One region of the Aquincola agrisoli genome, then DNA from elsewhere that is predicted to be linked to it. Evidence: predicted binding sites of a transcription regulator. Region 1 holds the regulator's gene; each other region holds the start of a gene.
What was found. Region 1 encodes FNR, which switches genes on or off when oxygen is low (the NO sensors DNR and NnrR bind a similar motif). Its sites were predicted from a motif close to TTGATNNNNATCAA; they were not measured.
Positions count from the first base shown of each region.

Region 2: clpB (ATP-dependent chaperone ClpB) is a predicted target of FNR. The motif match lies at 1,535-1,548, and genes of this name have one in related genera.
Region 3: V4F39_RS02410 (cation-transporting P-type ATPase) is a predicted target of FNR. The motif match lies at 1,883-1,896, and genes of this name have one in related genera.
Region 4: azu (azurin) is a predicted target of FNR. The motif match lies at 2,082-2,095, and genes of this name have one in related genera.

Region 1 covers NZ_JAZIBG010000020.1:43,096-47,211, reverse strand. The annotation lists gene ccoG (cytochrome c oxidase accessory protein CcoG) at 1-1,293, shown strand, start outside; gene V4F39_RS08110 (hypothetical protein) at 1,302-1,535, shown strand; gene V4F39_RS08105 (hypothetical protein) at 1,532-1,774, shown strand; gene fnr (fumarate/nitrate reduction transcriptional regulator Fnr) at 1,755-2,492, opposite strand; gene hemN (oxygen-independent coproporphyrinogen III oxidase) at 2,602-4,017, shown strand; gene V4F39_RS08090 (sulfite exporter TauE/SafE family protein) at 4,019-4,116, shown strand, end outside.
Region 2 covers NZ_JAZIBG010000036.1:657,418-661,533, reverse strand. The annotation lists gene V4F39_RS19595 (molybdenum cofactor biosynthesis protein MoaE) at 1-442, shown strand, start outside; gene V4F39_RS19590 (CrcB family protein) at 451-831, shown strand; gene V4F39_RS19585 (flavin reductase family protein) at 875-1,444, shown strand; gene clpB (ATP-dependent chaperone ClpB) at 1,602-4,116, shown strand, end outside.
Region 3 covers NZ_JAZIBG010000009.1:113,394-117,509, reverse strand. The annotation lists gene V4F39_RS02425 (all3515 family Zur-repressed PEP-CTERM protein) at 1-317, opposite strand, end outside; gene V4F39_RS02420 (hypothetical protein) at 474-938, shown strand; gene V4F39_RS02415 (DUF2145 domain-containing protein) at 935-1,849, shown strand; gene V4F39_RS02410 (cation-transporting P-type ATPase) at 1,995-4,116, shown strand, end outside.
Region 4 covers NZ_JAZIBG010000035.1:20,148-24,263, reverse strand. The annotation lists partial or broken gene V4F39_RS16570 (autotransporter-associated beta strand repeat-containing protein) at 1-917, shown strand, start outside; gene V4F39_RS16565 (DUF2845 domain-containing protein) at 1,069-1,392, shown strand; gene V4F39_RS16560 (HU family DNA-binding protein) at 1,393-1,929, opposite strand; gene azu (azurin) at 2,182-2,634, shown strand; gene V4F39_RS16550 (PqiC family protein) at 2,638-3,288, opposite strand; gene V4F39_RS16545 (MlaD family protein) at 3,285-4,116, opposite strand, start outside.

The sequences.
Region 1 (4,116 bases):
GCCACGCAGATCCTCTACTACGGGCTGCCGTGGCTGCAGTGGGACGGGCGGCCGGCGGTGCTGTTCGACCTGGGGGCGCGCCGCTTCTACATCTTCGAGCTGATCCTGTATCCGCAGGACTTCATCTACCTCACCGGGCTCCTGATCCTCAGCGCCTACGGCCTGTTCTTCTTCACCGCCGTGGGCGGGCGCCTGTGGTGCGGCTACGCCTGCCCGCAGACGGTGTACACCGAGATCTTCCTGTGGGTGGAGCACAAGTTCGAGGGCGAGCGCGGCGTCCGCATGAAGCTCGACGCCGGCCCCTGGACCGTCGAGAAGCTCTGGCGCAAGGGCGGCAAGCATGCGGCCTGGCTCGCCATCGCGCTGTGGACGGGCTTCACCTTCGTCGGCTATTTCACGCCGATCCGCACGCTTTGGGCCGAGGCCTTCACGCTGTCGTTCGGCCCGTGGGAGTGGTTCTGGGTGCTGTTCTACGGCTTCGCGACCTACGGCAACGCCGGCTTCATGCGCGAGCAGGTCTGCAAGTACATGTGCCCGTACGCCCGCTTCCAGAGCGCGATGTTCGACCACGACACGCTGATCGTCAGCTACGACGAGCAGCGCGGCGAGCCCCGCGGCAAGCGCGGCCGCAAGGACGACAAGGCCGGCAAGGGCGACTGCATCGACTGCGGGCTGTGCGTGCAGGTCTGCCCCACCGGGATCGACATCCGCGACGGCCTGCAGTACGAGTGCATCGCCTGCACGGCCTGCATCGACGCCTGCAACGGCGTGATGGACAAGATGCAGTACCCGCGCGGGCTCATCCGCTACGCGACGCAGAACGCGCTGGCCCTGGGCGAGGCGCCGGGCCGGCTCTTCAAGCGGCTGCTGCGCCCGCGGGTGCTGGTCTACGGCGCCGTGCTGGTGGCCATCTCCGCCGCCTTCGTCGCGAGCCTGATGGTCCGCTCGCCGCTCAAGGTCGACGTGGTGCGCGACCGCGCCTCGCTCGCGCGCATCGTCGACGACGGCCGCATCGAGAACGTCTACCGGCTGCAGCTGATGAACGCCAGCGGCGAGCCGCAGCGCTACCGCGTGGAGGTCGGCGGCCTGCCCGGCCTGCAGCTCGGCGAGCACGCCCCGCTGGCGCTGCAGCCCGCCGAAGCGCACTGGTTCGTGCTGCAGGTGCAGCTGCCACCCGAGGCGGCGCAAACCCTGGGCAGCGGCGCCCATCCCATCCAGTTCCGCGTGGTGGCCGAGTCCGGCGACCGCCCGGCCGACGTGACCGAGAAGTCCACTTTCATCGTCCCCCGCTGAGGACCGCCATGAACAAGCCCGATGTCCGACCCGTCCTGCCCTGGTGGCGCGTACCGATGGTGTGGCTGGTAATCGGCGGCCCCGCCGTCGTCGTCGTCGCCGGCATCGCGACGGCCGTGATCGCCCTGCGCGGCGCCGACGTCGTGATCGCGCCATCGGTGCCGCGGGCGGTCACGCAGTGGAAGGTCGAGGTGCCCGGCACGGCGGCCGAGGCGCCGGCCGAGGCGGGAGCCAGGCCGTGAGCTTCACGCTGCGTGCCCTGCTGATCGCATGGCCCGCCTTCGTGATGGCGGGCGTGCTGGAGATGCTGGTGTTCGCGGTGGTCGACCCGGCCACGCTGAGCTGGTTCGGCCAGGAGCCGATCGGCTGGCCGAACAACGCGGTCTACACGGTGACCTTCCTGATCTTCTGGGCGGTGATCGCCACCTCGGGCGCGGTCACCCAGCTGCTGGCCGCGCCGGTCAGCAGTTCGGGCCGTTGACCAGCCTGCGCAGGCCGTCCTGGTCGGTGATGCGGATATGCCGCTGCTTCACTTCGAGCAGGCCGTCGTCCTGGAACTTGGAGAAGGTGCGGCTCACGGTCTCGAGCTTGAGGCCGAGGTAGCTGCCGATCTCCTCGCGCGTCATGCGCAGCACCAGCGCCGACGGGGAGAAGCCCCGCGACTGCAGGCGCTGCGTGAGGTTGAGCAGGAAGGCGGCGAGCCGCTCCTCGGCGCGCATGCTGCCCAGCAGCAGCATCACGCCGTGGTCGCGCACGATCTCGCGGCTCATGATCTTGTGGAACTGCCGTTGCAGGTCGGTGAACTCGCGCGAGAGGTCCTCAAGTTCGGCGAAGGGGATCACGCAGACCTGGGAATCCTCCAGGGCGACGGCGTCGCAGCTGTGGCGGTCGGTGCTGATGCCGTCCATGCCGAGCAGCTCGCCGGCCATCTGGAAGCCGGTGACCTGGTCCCGGCCGTCCTCGGCGGACACGCAGGTCTTGAAGAAGCCCGTGCGCACCGCATAGAGCGAGTGAAAGCCGTCGCCCGCGCGGAACAGCGCCGCGCCCCGCGCCACGTGGCGCCGCGCGTCGACCAGCCTGTCCAGCCGCTCCAGATCGGGTTGCGACAGCCCCAGCGGCAGGCACAACTCGCGCAGGTTGCAGCTGGAGCAAGCCACCTTGAGCGGCTCGATGCGGATGGAGGTGGTGGGGCTGGTCACTGCTTCGCCGTCCTGTTTGCGTTCGATCAAGGATTGTTGACTCCCCGCGCGCGACGGGCCTTGCGCCACATCAAGTCCCGCGGGCCGGACCTCCGGCACAGTGGGCACGATGAATGCGTCCAGTACGACCCTCCGCGCGGCGCCCAAGGCCATGGACACGGCGTTGCTGCGCCGTTTTGATGTGCCCGGACCACGTTACACCTCCTATCCTACGGCCGATCGCTTCGTGGAGGCCTTCGGAGCCGCCGAACATGCGTCGGCGCTGCAGCTGCGTGCAGGCGCCAAGGTCGCCGGCGGGGGGCCGTTCTCGCTGTACGTGCACGTGCCGTTCTGCGAATCGGTCTGCTACTACTGCGCCTGCAACAAGGTCATCACGCGCCGCCACGAGCGCGCCGCGCCGTTCCTCCAGACCCTGGAGGCCGAGATGGCGCTCAACGCGTCGCTGCTGGGCAGCCCGCAGCCGGTGTCGCAGGTGCACCTGGGCGGCGGCTCGCCCACGTTCCTGGACGACGGAGAACTGCAGCGCCTGATGCAGGCGGTGCACAAGCATTTCCGCATCGTGCCGGGCGCCGAGCTGTCGATCGAGGTCGATCCCCGCACGGTCGATGCGCAGCGGCTGCAGGCCCTGCGGCAGCTGGGCTTCAACCGGCTGAGCTTCGGGGTGCAGGACTTCGACGCCCGCGTGCAGCAGGCGGTGCACCGCGTGCAGCCGCTCGAATCGGTCGCGGCGCTGATGCGCAGCGCCCGTGCGCTGGAGTTCGATTCGATCAACGTCGACCTGATCTACGGCCTGCCCCGCCAGACGCAGCTCAGCGTCGCGACGACGATCGCGCAGGTCATCGAGCTGCAGCCCGACCGGATCGCGCTCTATGCCTACGCGCACCTGCCGCAGCGCTTCAAGCCGCAGCGCCGCATCCATGCCGCCGACCTGCCCCCGCCGGCCGACCGCGTGGCGATGCTCGAGGGCTCGGTGGCGCAGTTCCTCGACGCCGGCTACGTCTACATCGGCATGGACCACTTCGCCCGCCCCGGCGACGCGCTGGCCATCGCCAAGCGCCAGGGCCGGCTGCACCGCAACTTCCAGGGCTACAGCACCCAGCCCGACTGCGACCTCATCGGCCTCGGGCCCTCGGCGATCAGCCGCATCGGCGCCACCTACAGCCAGAACGCGAAGGACCTGCAAGGCTGGCACGACGCGGTGACGCAGGGCCAGTTCCCGGTCGAGCGCGGGCTCGCACTCACGCGCGACGACCTGCTGCGACGCGCGGTCATCATGGCCCTGATGTGCCAGGGCCGCGTCGAGTTCGAATCGGTCGAGCTGGCGCACCTGGTCGACATGCGGCGGTACTTCGCCGAGGAACTCGACCGGCTCGTGCCCCTGGCAGAAGCCGGCCTGGTGGACCTGGGGGGCGACGCGATCCAGGTCACGCCCGCGGGCTGGTACGTGGTGCGCGCGATCGCGATGGTCTTCGACCGGCACCTGCAGTCGGACCGGCTGCGCGAGCGCTTCTCCCGCGTGATCTGACATGGCCGATGCCGCGCTGGTCGCGGGCGCGCTCGCGCTCGGGTTCGCCAGTTCGCCGCACTGCGGGCTGATGTGCGGCGGCGCCTGCGCGGCCATCGG
Region 2 (4,116 bases), on a different contig from region 1:
CGACGGCGGGGTGGGCGCGGTGGCGGCGTTTGTCGGCACCGTGCGCGAGCGCGACCCGGCGGCCGCTGCCGATCCTGAGGTGAGCCTGCTCGAGCTGGAGCACTACCCCGGCATGACCGAGCGCGCGATCGAATCGATGATCGACGAAGCCCACGCGCGTTTCGCGATCCACGCGGCGCGTGTCGTGCACCGCGTGGGGCCGCTGCGGCCGCAGGAACAGATCGTCCTGGTGGCCGTCACGTCGGCGCACCGCGGCACCGCCTTCCAGGCCTGCGAGTTCCTGATGGACTACCTGAAGACCCAGGCCCCGTTCTGGAAGAAGGAGCACACGCCCGAAGGCGCCCGTTGGGTCGATGCCCGCGTGGCCGACGACGCTGCCGCGGCGCGCTGGGGCCTGCCTGCGGCCAATGCCGACGCCACGGCGCCGGGTGCCCCGGCATGACACCGGCCGTGTCCTGGCCCACGGTGGTGGCGATCGCCTTCGGCGCCGCCCTGGGCGCGCTCGCGCGCTGGGGAGCCGGGCTCTGGCTCAACGGCCTGTGGCGCGGCTTTCCGCTCGGCACGCTGGCGGTCAACTGCGTTGGCGGGATGCTGATCGGCGTGGCGATGTTCGGCTTTGCGCGCCACCCCGACGAACTGCTGCGTCACTTCGCCGTCACCGGCTTCCTGGGCGGGCTGACGACGTTCTCGGCCTTCTCGGGCGAATCGCTCGGGCTGCTGCAGCGCGGCGAGTTGCCGATGGCCGTGGCCCACACCCTGGCCCATGTGGCGGGCGCGCTGGCCTGCGCTGCCGCGGGCTTCTGGCTGGCGAAGGTGTTGTGGCGGGCATGAGGGTCGTCCGGCTCTCCGTGGGTGCTCGATGAGTGCGCCTGACATGCACCCGCCCGCCGCGGAAGGCGCCGAGCCGCACGCGGCCGATGCGGCCGCCGGCCCTGCCCGCCACGCGGCCCCGGCCCCGGCCGCCGACGACCGCCTGGCGCTGCGCGCCGCGCTGGGCCGGTACGCCACCGGCGTGACGATCATCACCTGCCGCAATGCCGCAGGCCTGCCGGTCGGGCTCACGGCCAATTCGTTCAGCGCGCTGTCGCTCGACCCGCCGCTGGTGCTGTGGTCGCTGCGGCGGGCGAGCTCGGCGCTGGCCAACTTCGCCGCCGCGCCGGTGTTCGCGGTCAACGTGCTGTCGGAGGCGCAGGTCGAGCTGTCGCGCCGCTTCGCCTCGCGAGAGGCCGACAAGTTCGCCCAGGGCGTCTGGCGCGACGGGCTGGGCGGCGCGCCGTTGCTCGAAGGCAGCACCGCCACCTTCGAGTGCCGGCTGGTCTCGCAGCAGGCCGCGGGCGACCACGTGCTCTTCATCGGGGAAGTGCTGCACCACCGGCACGATGCTGACGAGCCGGCACTGGCGTTCCACGCCGGCCACTACCACGCGGTGGGCGAGCGCCTCTAGCGTGCGCCGATGGGCGGCGGCGCGCCGCCCGGGCCAGCGTTGCCGCCCACGCACGGCGGGCACTCCGATTGCCGGCCACATGGCGCAAGCTTGATGCAGCGCAACTTGAAGAGCGCCGTCGCCGCCTCATATTTGTCGCAATCGGAGGTTCCACCCCATGCGAATTGACAAATTGACCACGGCCTTCCAGCAAGCGTTGGCCGAAGCGCAGACCCTCGCCGTCACGCGCGACAACCCCTACATCGAGCCGGCGCATCTGCTGGCGGCCATGCTGGCGCAGCCCGACGGGCCCAAGGCGCTGCTCGACCGCGCCGGCGCCAACACCGCGGCCCTGAAGACGGCGATGGACACCGCGATCAGCGGCCTGCCCCAGGTGCAGGGCAGCGGCCAGGTGGTGCAGCCCGGCCGCGACCTGGTCGCGCTGCTGCAGTCGGCCGAGAAGGAGGCCGGCAAGCGCGGCGACCAGTTCATCGCGAGCGAGATGTTCCTGCTGGCGCTGTCGGACGCCAAGACCGACCTCGCCGGCATCGTGCGCGGCCACGGCCTCACCCGCAAGGCGCTCGAAGCCGCGATCGACGCGGTGCGTGGCGGCGCGAAGGTCGACTCGGCCGAGGCCGAGGGCCAGCGCGAGGCGTTGAAGAAGTACACCCTCGACCTGACCGAGCGCGCCCGGCAGGGCAAGCTCGACCCGGTGATCGGCCGCGACGAGGAGATCCGCCGCGCGATCCAGGTGCTGCAGCGCCGCAGCAAGAACAACCCGGTGCTGATCGGCGAGCCGGGCGTCGGCAAGACGGCCATCGTCGAAGGCCTGGCGCAGCGCATCGTGGCCGGCGAGGTGCCCGAATCGCTGAAGGACAAGCGCGTGCTGTCGCTCGACATGGCGGGCCTGCTGGCCGGCGCCAAGTACCGCGGCGAGTTCGAGGAGCGCCTGAAGGCCGTGCTGAAGGAAGTGTCGTCCGACGAAGGCCGCATCATCCTGTTCATCGACGAGTTGCACACCATGGTGGGCGCAGGCAAGGCCGAGGGCGCGATGGACGCCGGCAACATGCTGAAGCCTGCGCTGGCGCGCGGCGAGTTGCACTGCATCGGCGCGACCACGCTCGACGAGTACCGCAAGTACGTCGAGAAGGACGCCGCGCTGGAGCGCCGCTTCCAGAAGGTGCTGGTGGGCGAGCCGACGGTGGAGGCCACCATCGCCATCCTGCGCGGGCTGCAGGAGAAGTACGAAGTGCACCACGGGGTCGAGATCACCGACCCGGCCATCGTGGCCGCGGCGGAGCTCAGCCACCGCTACATCACCGACCGCTTCCTGCCCGACAAGGCGATCGACCTGATCGACGAGGCCGCGGCCAAGATCAAGATCGAGATCGACTCCAAGCCCGAGGTGATGGACCGGCTCGACCGCCGGATGATCCAGCTCAAGATCGAGCGCGAGGCGATGAAGAAGGAGCACGACGAGGGCTCGCAGCGCCGGCTCGGCCTGATCGAGGAAGAGCTGGTCAAGCTGCAGCGCGAGTACAACGACCTCGAGGAGATCTGGAAGGCCGAGAAGGCCGCGGCGCAGGGTTCGGCCCACGTCAAGGAAGAGATCGACCGCATCAAGTTCCAGATCGAGGAGCTCAAGCGCAAGGGCGACTTCAACAAGGTGGCCGAGCTGCAGTACGGCAAGCTGCCGGGCCTGGAGGCGCGCCTGAAGGACGCGCAGGACAAGGAAGCCGGCAAGGCCGCGGGCGCCAAGCAGGGCCTGGGCCCGCAGCTGCTGCGCACGATGGTCGGTGCCGAGGAGATCGCCGAGGTCGTCTCGCGCGCCACCGGCATCCCGGTGAGCAAGCTGATGCAGGGCGAGCGCGAGAAGCTGCTGCAGATGGAAGCCAAGCTGCACGAGCGCGTGGTGGGGCAGGATGAGGCGATCCGCGCCGTGTCCGATGCCATCCGCCGCTCGCGCGCGGGCCTGTCGGATCCGAACCGGCCCTACGGCTCGTTCCTGTTCCTCGGCCCCACGGGTGTCGGCAAGACCGAGCTGTGCAAGGCGCTGGCCGGCTTCCTGTTCGACTCGACCGACCACCTGATCCGTGTCGACATGAGCGAGTTCATGGAGAAGCACTCGGTGAGCCGGCTGATCGGCGCGCCCCCGGGCTACGTGGGCTACGACGAAGGCGGCACGTTGACCGAGGCCGTGCGGCGCAACCCGTACAGCGTTGTGCTGCTCGACGAGGTCGAGAAGGCGCACCCGGACGTATTCAACGTGCTGCTGCAGGTGCTGGACGACGGCCGGCTGACCGATGGCCAGGGCCGCACGGTCGACTTCAAGAACACCGTGATCGTGATGACCAGCAACTTGGGCTCGCACCTCATCATGCAGATGGCGGGGCAGGACAGCGAGCTGATCCGCGAGGCGGTGTGGGCCGAGGTCAAGACGCACTTCCGCCCCGAGTTCCTGAACCGGATCGACGAGACGGTGGTGTTCCATGCGCTCGACCAGCAGCACATCCAGGACATCGCGAAGATCCAGCTCAAGGTGCTGGAGACGCGTGTCGAGAAGATGGACATGAAGCTCGACGTGTCGCCCGAGGCGCTGGTGGAACTGGCCAAGGTCGGCTTCGACCCGGTGTTCGGCGCGCGGCCGCTGAAGCGCGCGATCCAGCAGCGCATCGAGAACCCGGTGGCCAAGC
Region 3 (4,116 bases), on a different contig from region 1:
ACGCGCGAGCTCATCTCGGGCAGGCGGTTGTTGGCGCTGGTCGGCAGCACCACCGGCGAGGCCGCCGTGCCGCCGTAGCTGTAGGCGCCGATGCCGTGGAAGTGGTTGCCGTGGTCCAGCAGCAGGGTCAGGCGCCCGGCGTTGGGGTTCGCCATGCCGGCGAAGGTGCCCGAGGCCACCGTCGCGAGGCTGTCGACCCCGATGTAGAAGCCGATGCCCTCGGCCGCGCGGATGCCCGAGGCGTGGGCCGGGGCCGCGAGGGCCGCCGCGGCGGCGATGGCGGCCGCGAACCGGCCGATGGTGTGGGGTGCTTGCATGTACTCCGTCCTGTCTTGATGGGGGTTGTCGCCGCCCTCCGGCAGCGGCATTGATTATGCAACTAAGTTGCATTTAAGGCGACCAGACACAGGCTGTTGACAGCCGCGCGCTATCCTGCGCGCCGCGCGGCCGGTGCCGCCGTTTCCGGAGCCTCGATGACTTGTTCCTTGAACCGCCTGGCCGGCGCCGCGATGCTGTGGCTGGCCGCCGCTGCCGCCCCCTGCCACGCCGACAGCCTGGCCTCTTCCGCCTTGAGCGCAGGCTCGGCCTCGGTCGGCAGCGTGTCCGATTCGATCAGCGGCTCCAGCAACAGCTCGTCGCGCAACGACCGCGTGGCCGAAGGCGACTACCGCATCGTCGAGGTGGCCGCCGCCGGGCGGCCCGGCGGGTTGCGGCTGACGCTGCAGCCGGCCGATCCGCGGCCCGGCGCGGAAGACTTCGTGCTCGACCTGCCCGCGCGGACCGGCGGGACCTGGGCCCTGGCACAAGGCGACCTCATCACCGCGCGGCACCGGCCCTACGGGCTGGAGTTCGCGCGGGCCGACACCCGCGAGGCCTTCTTCCTCGCGCTGGCCGACGACTGGTTCCGCGAACTCGCGCCGAAGGCCGTGCCGCTGTGAGGTCGAGCCTGCGGCAGGCGCTGGTGCTGGCCGCGGGCCTCGCCGGCTGCGTGGCGGCCTGCAACGCAGCCTCCGCGGCGCCGCTGCTGTGCGACCGCGGCGTGCCGATGACGGCGGCGCAGCAGGACCGGCTGCTGCGCTTCGCGGCCATCGTCAAGCAGGCGCTCGACGGCTCCGGCCGCGAGGTGGCGCTGGTCGCCCGCTCGGGCCTGGACCTGCAGCGCTTCGGCATCCGCTACTCCCATGCCGGTGTCAGCCTCCAGGCCAGCGGCAACGGGCCGTGGTCGGTGCGCCAGCTCTACTTCGCCTGCGAGGAAGGCCGGCCGCGTCTCTATGACCAGGGCATGGCCGGCTTTGTGCTGGGCACCAGCCGGCCGGAGATCGGCTACATCTCCGCCGTGTTGCTGCCGGCGGCACCGGGTGCGGGGCTGGCCCGGGCCGCGCTCGACGACCCGCTCGCCGTTCGGCTGCTCGCGCCGCGGTACAGCGCCAATGCCCACGCGTTCGGCCTGCGCTACCAGAACTGCAACCAGTGGGTGATGGAGATGCTGGCGGCGGCCTGGGGCTCGCTCGGCGAGGGCGACGACCTGCGCCCGCAGGCCCAGCGGTGGCTCGCCGCCAACGGCTATGCGCCGGAGCCGGTCGACGTCGGCTCGCACCTGCTGATGGCAGCGGGCGCCTTCGTCCCCTGGGTGCACTACGACGACCATCCCGAGGAGGACCGCTTCGCGCTGAAGCTGCGCGTCAGCCTGCCGGCCTCCATCGAGGCCTTCGTGCGCGAGCACGTGCCGGGAGCCGAGCGCATCGAGCTGTGCCACGACGGCCGGCAGGCCGTGGTGCGCCGCGGCTGGGCGCCGGTGGCCGAAGGCTGCCGGCCGGAGGCCGGCGACGAGGTGATCGCGCTGGATTGAGGTGCCCGGCCGCGCCGCCGGCGTGACGGGTTCTTGATCTGCATCATGGCGCGGGCGCATCGGCACCGCGCAGGCGGAACCGCCGCGCGCGGCGGCAGGTCGTCCCGGTGTGGCGTGTCGGGAGCACGCCGAGGAGGACCCGACCATGCCCGACCCCCGCGCCCGAGAGACCGGCGGCACCGCCGACGTGCCGCTCTGGCACACGCTGCCGGCCGAGCAGGCGCAGGCGCTGTTGCGCACCGGCGTCCAGGGCCTGGACGCCGCAGAGGCGGCGCGGCGCCTTGCGCAGCACGGGCCCAACCGCCTGGCCCCGCCGCGCCGGCGCAGCGCGCTGATGCGGCTGCTGCTGCAGTTCCACAACATCCTGCTCTACGTGATGCTCGGCGCGGCGGTGGTCACCGCGGCGCTGGGGCACTGGCTCGACACCACCGTGCTGCTGGCCGCGGTGCTCATCAACGCCGCCATCGGCTTCATCCAGGAGGGCAAGGCGGAGGATGCGCTCGAGGGCATCCGCGCGATGCTGTCGCCGCACGCGATGGTGCTGCGCGGCGGCGAGCGCCGCGAGATCGATGCCGCCGGCCTGGTGCCGGGCGACGTGGTGGCCGTGGCCTCCGGCGACCGCATCCCCGCCGACCTGCGGCTGCTCGCCGCGCATGAGCTGCGGGTGGAGGAGGCGGCGCTGACCGGCGAGTCGATGCCGGTCGAGAAGGACACCGCGGCGGTGGCCGCCGACGCCCCGCTCGGCGACCGCAGCGGCATGGCCTACGCCGGCACGCTCGTCGTGCACGGGCAGGCCACGGGCCTGGTCGTGGCCACCGGCGGCGCGACCGAGCTGGGCCGGATCAACCGCATGCTGGCCGGCATCGAGGCGCAGACGACGCCGCTGCTGCGGCAGATCGACCGCTTCGGCAGGGTGCTGGCGGTGGCCATCCTGGCGCTGGCCGCCGCCACCTTCGCGCTCGGCACGCTGTGGCGCGGCCACCCGCCTGCCGAGATGTTCATGATGGTGGTGGCGCTCGCGGCCTCGGCCATCCCGGAGGGGCTGCCGGCGATCATGACCGTCACGCTCGCGCTCGGCGTGCAGCGCATGGCCCGGCGGCAGGCCATCGTGCGGCGGCTGCCGGCGGTGGAGGCGCTGGGCGCCGTCACGGTGGTGTGTTCCGACAAGACCGGCACGCTCACCCGCAACGAGATGACGGTGCAGCGCGTGGTGTGCAGCGGCCAGGTGTTCGACGTCGGCGGCGTGGGCTATTCCCCGGTGGGCGGCTTCAGCCTCGACGGCCGCGCCGTGCCGGCGGACCGCCATCCCGCGCTGGCGCTGGCCGTGCAGGTGGGCGTGCTGTGCAACGACGCACGGCTGCGCGAGGCGGCGGGGCAGTGGCACGTCGAGGGCGATCCGACCGAAGGCGCGCTGCTCGTGCTCGGCCGCAAGGCGGGCCTGGCGCAGGGCGACGCGCAGGCGCGGTGGCCGCGGTGCGGCGTCATCCCCTTCGAGTCCGAGCACCGCTTCATGGCGACCCACCATGTCGATGCCGGCGGCCAACCCTGGCTCTTCGTCAAGGGCGCACCGGAGCGTGTGCTGGACCTGTGCCATGCCGAGGTCGGGCCCGGCGGCGAGCCGCAGCCGCTGGAGATCGACACCTGGCGCCGCTGGGCGACCGACACCGCCGCGCAGGGGCTGCGCCTGCTCGGCCTGGCCTGCAAGCGCGGCGCGCCGGCCGGCGAACGGCTCGCGTTCGCCGACGTGGAGGGCGGCTACACCATGCTCGCGCTGGTCGGCATCGTCGACCCGCCGCGTGCCGAGGCGGTGCAGGCGGTGCGCCAGTGCCACCAGGCGGGCATCCGCGTGAAGATGATCACCGGCGACCATGCCGAGACCGCACGCGCCATCGGTGCGCAGCTGGCCATCGGCGTGGGCCGGCCGGCCGTCACTGGCGCCGAGATCGCGCTGATGGACGACGCGGCGCTGCGCCGCACCGTGCACGACGTGGATGTGTTCGCCCGCGCCAGCCCGGAGCACAAGCTGCGCCTCGTGCAGGCGATGCAGGACAGCGGCCACGTGGTGGCGATGACCGGCGACGGCGTCAACGATGCGCCGGCGCTCAAGCGCGCCGACGTCGGTGTCGCGATGGGCCTCAAGGGCACCGAGGCGGCCAAGGAGGCCGCCGACATGGTGCTGGCCGACGACAACTTCGCGACCATCGCGCGGGCCGTGCGCGAGGGCCGCGCGGTCTACGACAACCTGAAGAAGTTCATCCTCTTCATGC
Region 4 (4,116 bases), on a different contig from region 1:
AGAAGCTCGTGCCGGAGTACTACGGTGCGATGGCCGACTACGGCTTCTCCGCGTCGGAGTCGATGTCGCGCATGCTGGTCAAGCGTGCCGCCGGCGAGTTCGGCGAGGTTGCCAGCCAGCGCGGCGGGTTCATCGTGTCGGCGCAGACCGACCGTGTGCATGCGGCCGACGCCAAGCTGCGGCGCAACGAACTGGTCATCGGCGGCGACTGGGCGCTGACGCCTTCGATCGACATCGGCGGCCTGGTGGCTTCCAGCGACGGCGACATCGACGGCGGCTACGGCAGCGGCAGCGTGAAGGGCCAGTCGGTCCGTGTGTATGCCAAGGCCCGGCTGAGCGAGAAGCTCTCGGTGCTCGGCGGCGTGAACCACGGTTCGTACCGCTATGACCTGAAGCGCAACGCCGTGTCGGCCGAGGCCACCGGACGCACCCGCGGCAGCGGCACGGGCGTCAACCTGGGCCTGGCCTTCGAGGCCTACCGCACGTCGGAAATCGCCGCGCTGCCCTACGTGAGCCTGGACTACGGCAGCTTCCGCATCAACGGCTTCGAGGAGCGCGGCACCTCCAACCACCGGCTGGTGCTGGACAGCTACCGCACGACGCGCACGATGGCCACCATCGGCAGCGTGCTCGAGTGGAAGCACGTGGTGCAGGGCCGTCCGATGACGCTCTCGGCCGACGCGGCGCTGCGCGGCAAGCTGGGCGACGGCAACCGCACGCAGCGCGCGCGGCTGGGTGTCGACAGCTCGGTGGAGTTCCCGATGAGCTACGACAGCGGCAGCCGCACCCAGGCGCTGCTCGGCGTGGCCGGCAGCATCCGCCTGAGCGAGGCCGTGACGGCCAGCGCGGCCTTCGACAGCACGCTGTCGAGCGGCCGTGACGACAGCCTGAAGGTGCAGCTCAACGTGGCGTTCTGACGCCGCGGCCGGCACCCGCGTGCCGGCACGCATTTCCCGCGGCGGGGCATAACATCGAGGGATGCCGCGCCGCCGTGAATGCCTTTTCGACGCTCCAAGCAGCGGCCGCCGCGCATCCTTTGCGCCGGCGGCCGTTGCCGTTGGGGCGGCCGTGCTGGCGCTGCTGGCGCCCGCGCCGGCCGCGGCGCAATCGCTGCGCTGCAACGGGCAGCTGGTGTCGACGGGCGAATCGAAGGTGAGCGTGGCCGCCAAGTGCGGCGACCCGCTCGCCCGCGAGATGGTGTGTGTCTCCCGCGAGCTCTTCCTGTGGCCCCTGCCGGCGGTGCCGGGGCAGGTGCTGCAGCCGCTGATCACGCCCGGCTGCGTGCCGATGGAGGAGTGGACCTACCACCGCGGGCAAGGGCATTTCCTTGCCATCGTGCGTTTCAGGAACACCGCGGTGGATTCCATCCGCGACGGCGAACGGATGCCGTGATTACAGCGCCGCGTCCTTCAGCTTCTTGAGGGCGCGCGCCTTGATGCGCACGGTGGCGGGCTTGGGGTCGAACCAGCGGTCCTGGCCCGTGAAGGGATCCTTGCCGAAGCGTTTCTTCTTGGCCGGCACGTTCTGCGCCGTGACCTTCAGCAGGCCGGGCAGCGTGAACTCGCGCAGGCCCTTCTTGTTGACCGACGCCAGCACGGTGGCTTCCAGCGCCGCCAGCAGGGCCTTGGCGGCCTTGGGCTCGACGCCGGCCTGCTCGGCCAGATGGGTCGTGAGGCTGGCCTTGGTGAAGGCCGACTTGATGGGCTTGAGCGGGGCGCCGGCAGCCGCCTTGGCAGCGGGCTTCGCCGCCGCCTTCGGGGCGGCCTTCACGGCGGTCTTCACCGCGGCCTTGGGCGCGGCCTTCGGGGCAGCCTTCGGCGCCGCGGCGGGCTTGGCGGTCTTTGCAGCCTTGACGGGTGCGGCCGCCTTCACGGCCTGGACGGCCTTCTTTGCGACGGGGGTCTTGCTGACTTTCTTTGCGGTTGCCATTCGGTTCGGTCTGACGGTTGTGAAGGGAAACCGCAGCGTGCCGACGGCGCCCGCGGTCGGTGCCGATGTGCCGCTGCGGGCGCGCGATTCTAGGAGGGGCGCCGGGGGTACCATCCCGGGGCCTTGAGACGCCGTGCCATCGCCGAGCGTCCATGACCTGCATCAAGCCGGGCGCCGGCGGTTTCGTCCAGAGTCCATGCCGCGCGCATGGCCCGCAGGTAGTGCGCAATTCCGACCACGAATGGAGAACCCATGAAGACCCAACAGATCGCCGCTGTCGTACTGGCCACGTTGATCGGCGCGCCCGCCATGGCGGCGCAATGCGATGTGGAGATCGGCGGCAACGATGCGATGCAGTTCGACAAGTCCAGCATCGCCGTGCCCGCGAGCTGCAAGCAGTTCACCGTCAAGCTCAAGCACACCGGCAAGCTGCCCAAGGCGGCAATGGGCCACAACTGGGTGCTGAGCAAGACCGCCGACGTGCAGGGCGTGGCCGCCGACGGCATCCCGGCCGGCGCGGACAAGGCCTACGTCAAGCCCGGCGATGCCCGTGTCATCGCGCACACCAAGGTGATCGGCGGCGGCGAGACCGATTCGGTGAGCTTCGACGTCGCGAAGCTCAAGGCCGGCGAGAGCTACACCTACTTCTGCTCGTTCCCCGGCCACTCGGGGATCATGAAGGGCACGCTGACGCTGGCCAAGTGAGCCTCAGCGCGGCGGCGCCGCAGCCGGCGCCGCCGCGCCTTGGGCCAGGGCCGCGAGGTCCGCGGCCACGCGGCGCAGCAGTTCGGTGATCGCCTCGGCCTGGGCCTGCGGCGTGGCCGCCTGGCCTGCGATCACGTAGGCCTGTTCCTGGCTGCGCAGCAGCCGCGGCGTGCGGTCGGCGCTCCACACCGCCAACTGCGCCCGCGCCAGCAGCCGCTGCTCGCCACGCACGAAGTCCATCTGCGTCAACTCGACCTGCGTGGCCAGTGCCGGCGCCTGTTCGCTGCAGTGGGCTTCGCACAGGCGCCAGCCCGGCAGCTGCTGGCGCAGCGCCGCCGCGAACTCGCGCGAGACGCCGATCTCGATGCGCTCGGCCCAGTAGGTGTTGGGCCATTCGGCGAGCGTGCTCGCGTCGGCCCGGTAGCGCACGCGGCGCGCCGCCAGGTACTCCGGCACCTCGATGCGGCGCAGCACCATCACCTTCGATGCCGGGGCGCCGGCCACCGCCGGTGCGGGCGCGGACGGTGCCGCGACGGCCGCGGCATGCGGCAGCGTCAGCAACATCGGCGCGGGCGAGGTCGTGCCGCAGCCGGCCACCGCGGCCGCGATCGGCAGCGGGATCAGGCGCAGGGCGCGCAGGGTCAGGGTGTTCATTCGCGTGGGTTCCCGAAGATCACGGCGTTGGGCTTCTCTTCCAGCAGCTCGGTCAGCGAGCGCAGGCCGCGGGCGGCCTGGGCCAGGTCGCGCATCGCGGTGTCGAGGTCGTTGCGCAGCGGTGCGCCCGGCGCGGCCACGTCGGCGATGCGGTCGAGCGCCAGGCGCGCCGATTCGGATGCCTCGCGCGCACCGGCCAGCGTGCGCTGCAGGTCGGGCTGCGCCTCGACGACCGTCTGCCGCGAGGTGTCCGCCAGGCGGGTGACGGCCTCCAGCGAAGCCGCCGTGCTGGCCTGCACCTGCTGGATGGCCCGCGTGGCGGCTTCCAGCGTCTGGCGCGACTGCACGCCGGTGGCGGTGATCTCCTTGGCCGTGCTCGACAGGACCTCCTGCGTGCCGTCGAGCGTGCGCTGCACCGATTGCATCGTGCTGCGGAAGTCGGCCACGGCCGAACGCAGGTCGTTGACCGTGTCGCGCAGCGGCAGGTCGGCGACCTGGTCGATCAGCGCGCCGAAGCGCTCGGCTACCGTGGGGATCTCCAGCGTGCCGGGCGGGCCGTGCAGGCGCGCCGGCGACTCGGGGATGAAGTCCAGCTCGATCGCCTTCTGGCCGGTGACGACGCTCTGCGACGTGAGCCGCGCCCGCAGCCCGCGCTGCACCAGCGACGGGATGTCCAGCGGCGGCGCCTTGTCCTCGTTGCTGTAGCGCACCGCGCTCGGCTGCAGCTTCAGCGACACGGGGATCGAGGTCTCCAGCGTCGACGGGTCGACCTCGATGCCGATCTCCGTCACCTGGCCCACCGACACGCCGCGGAAGGTGACGGGCGCG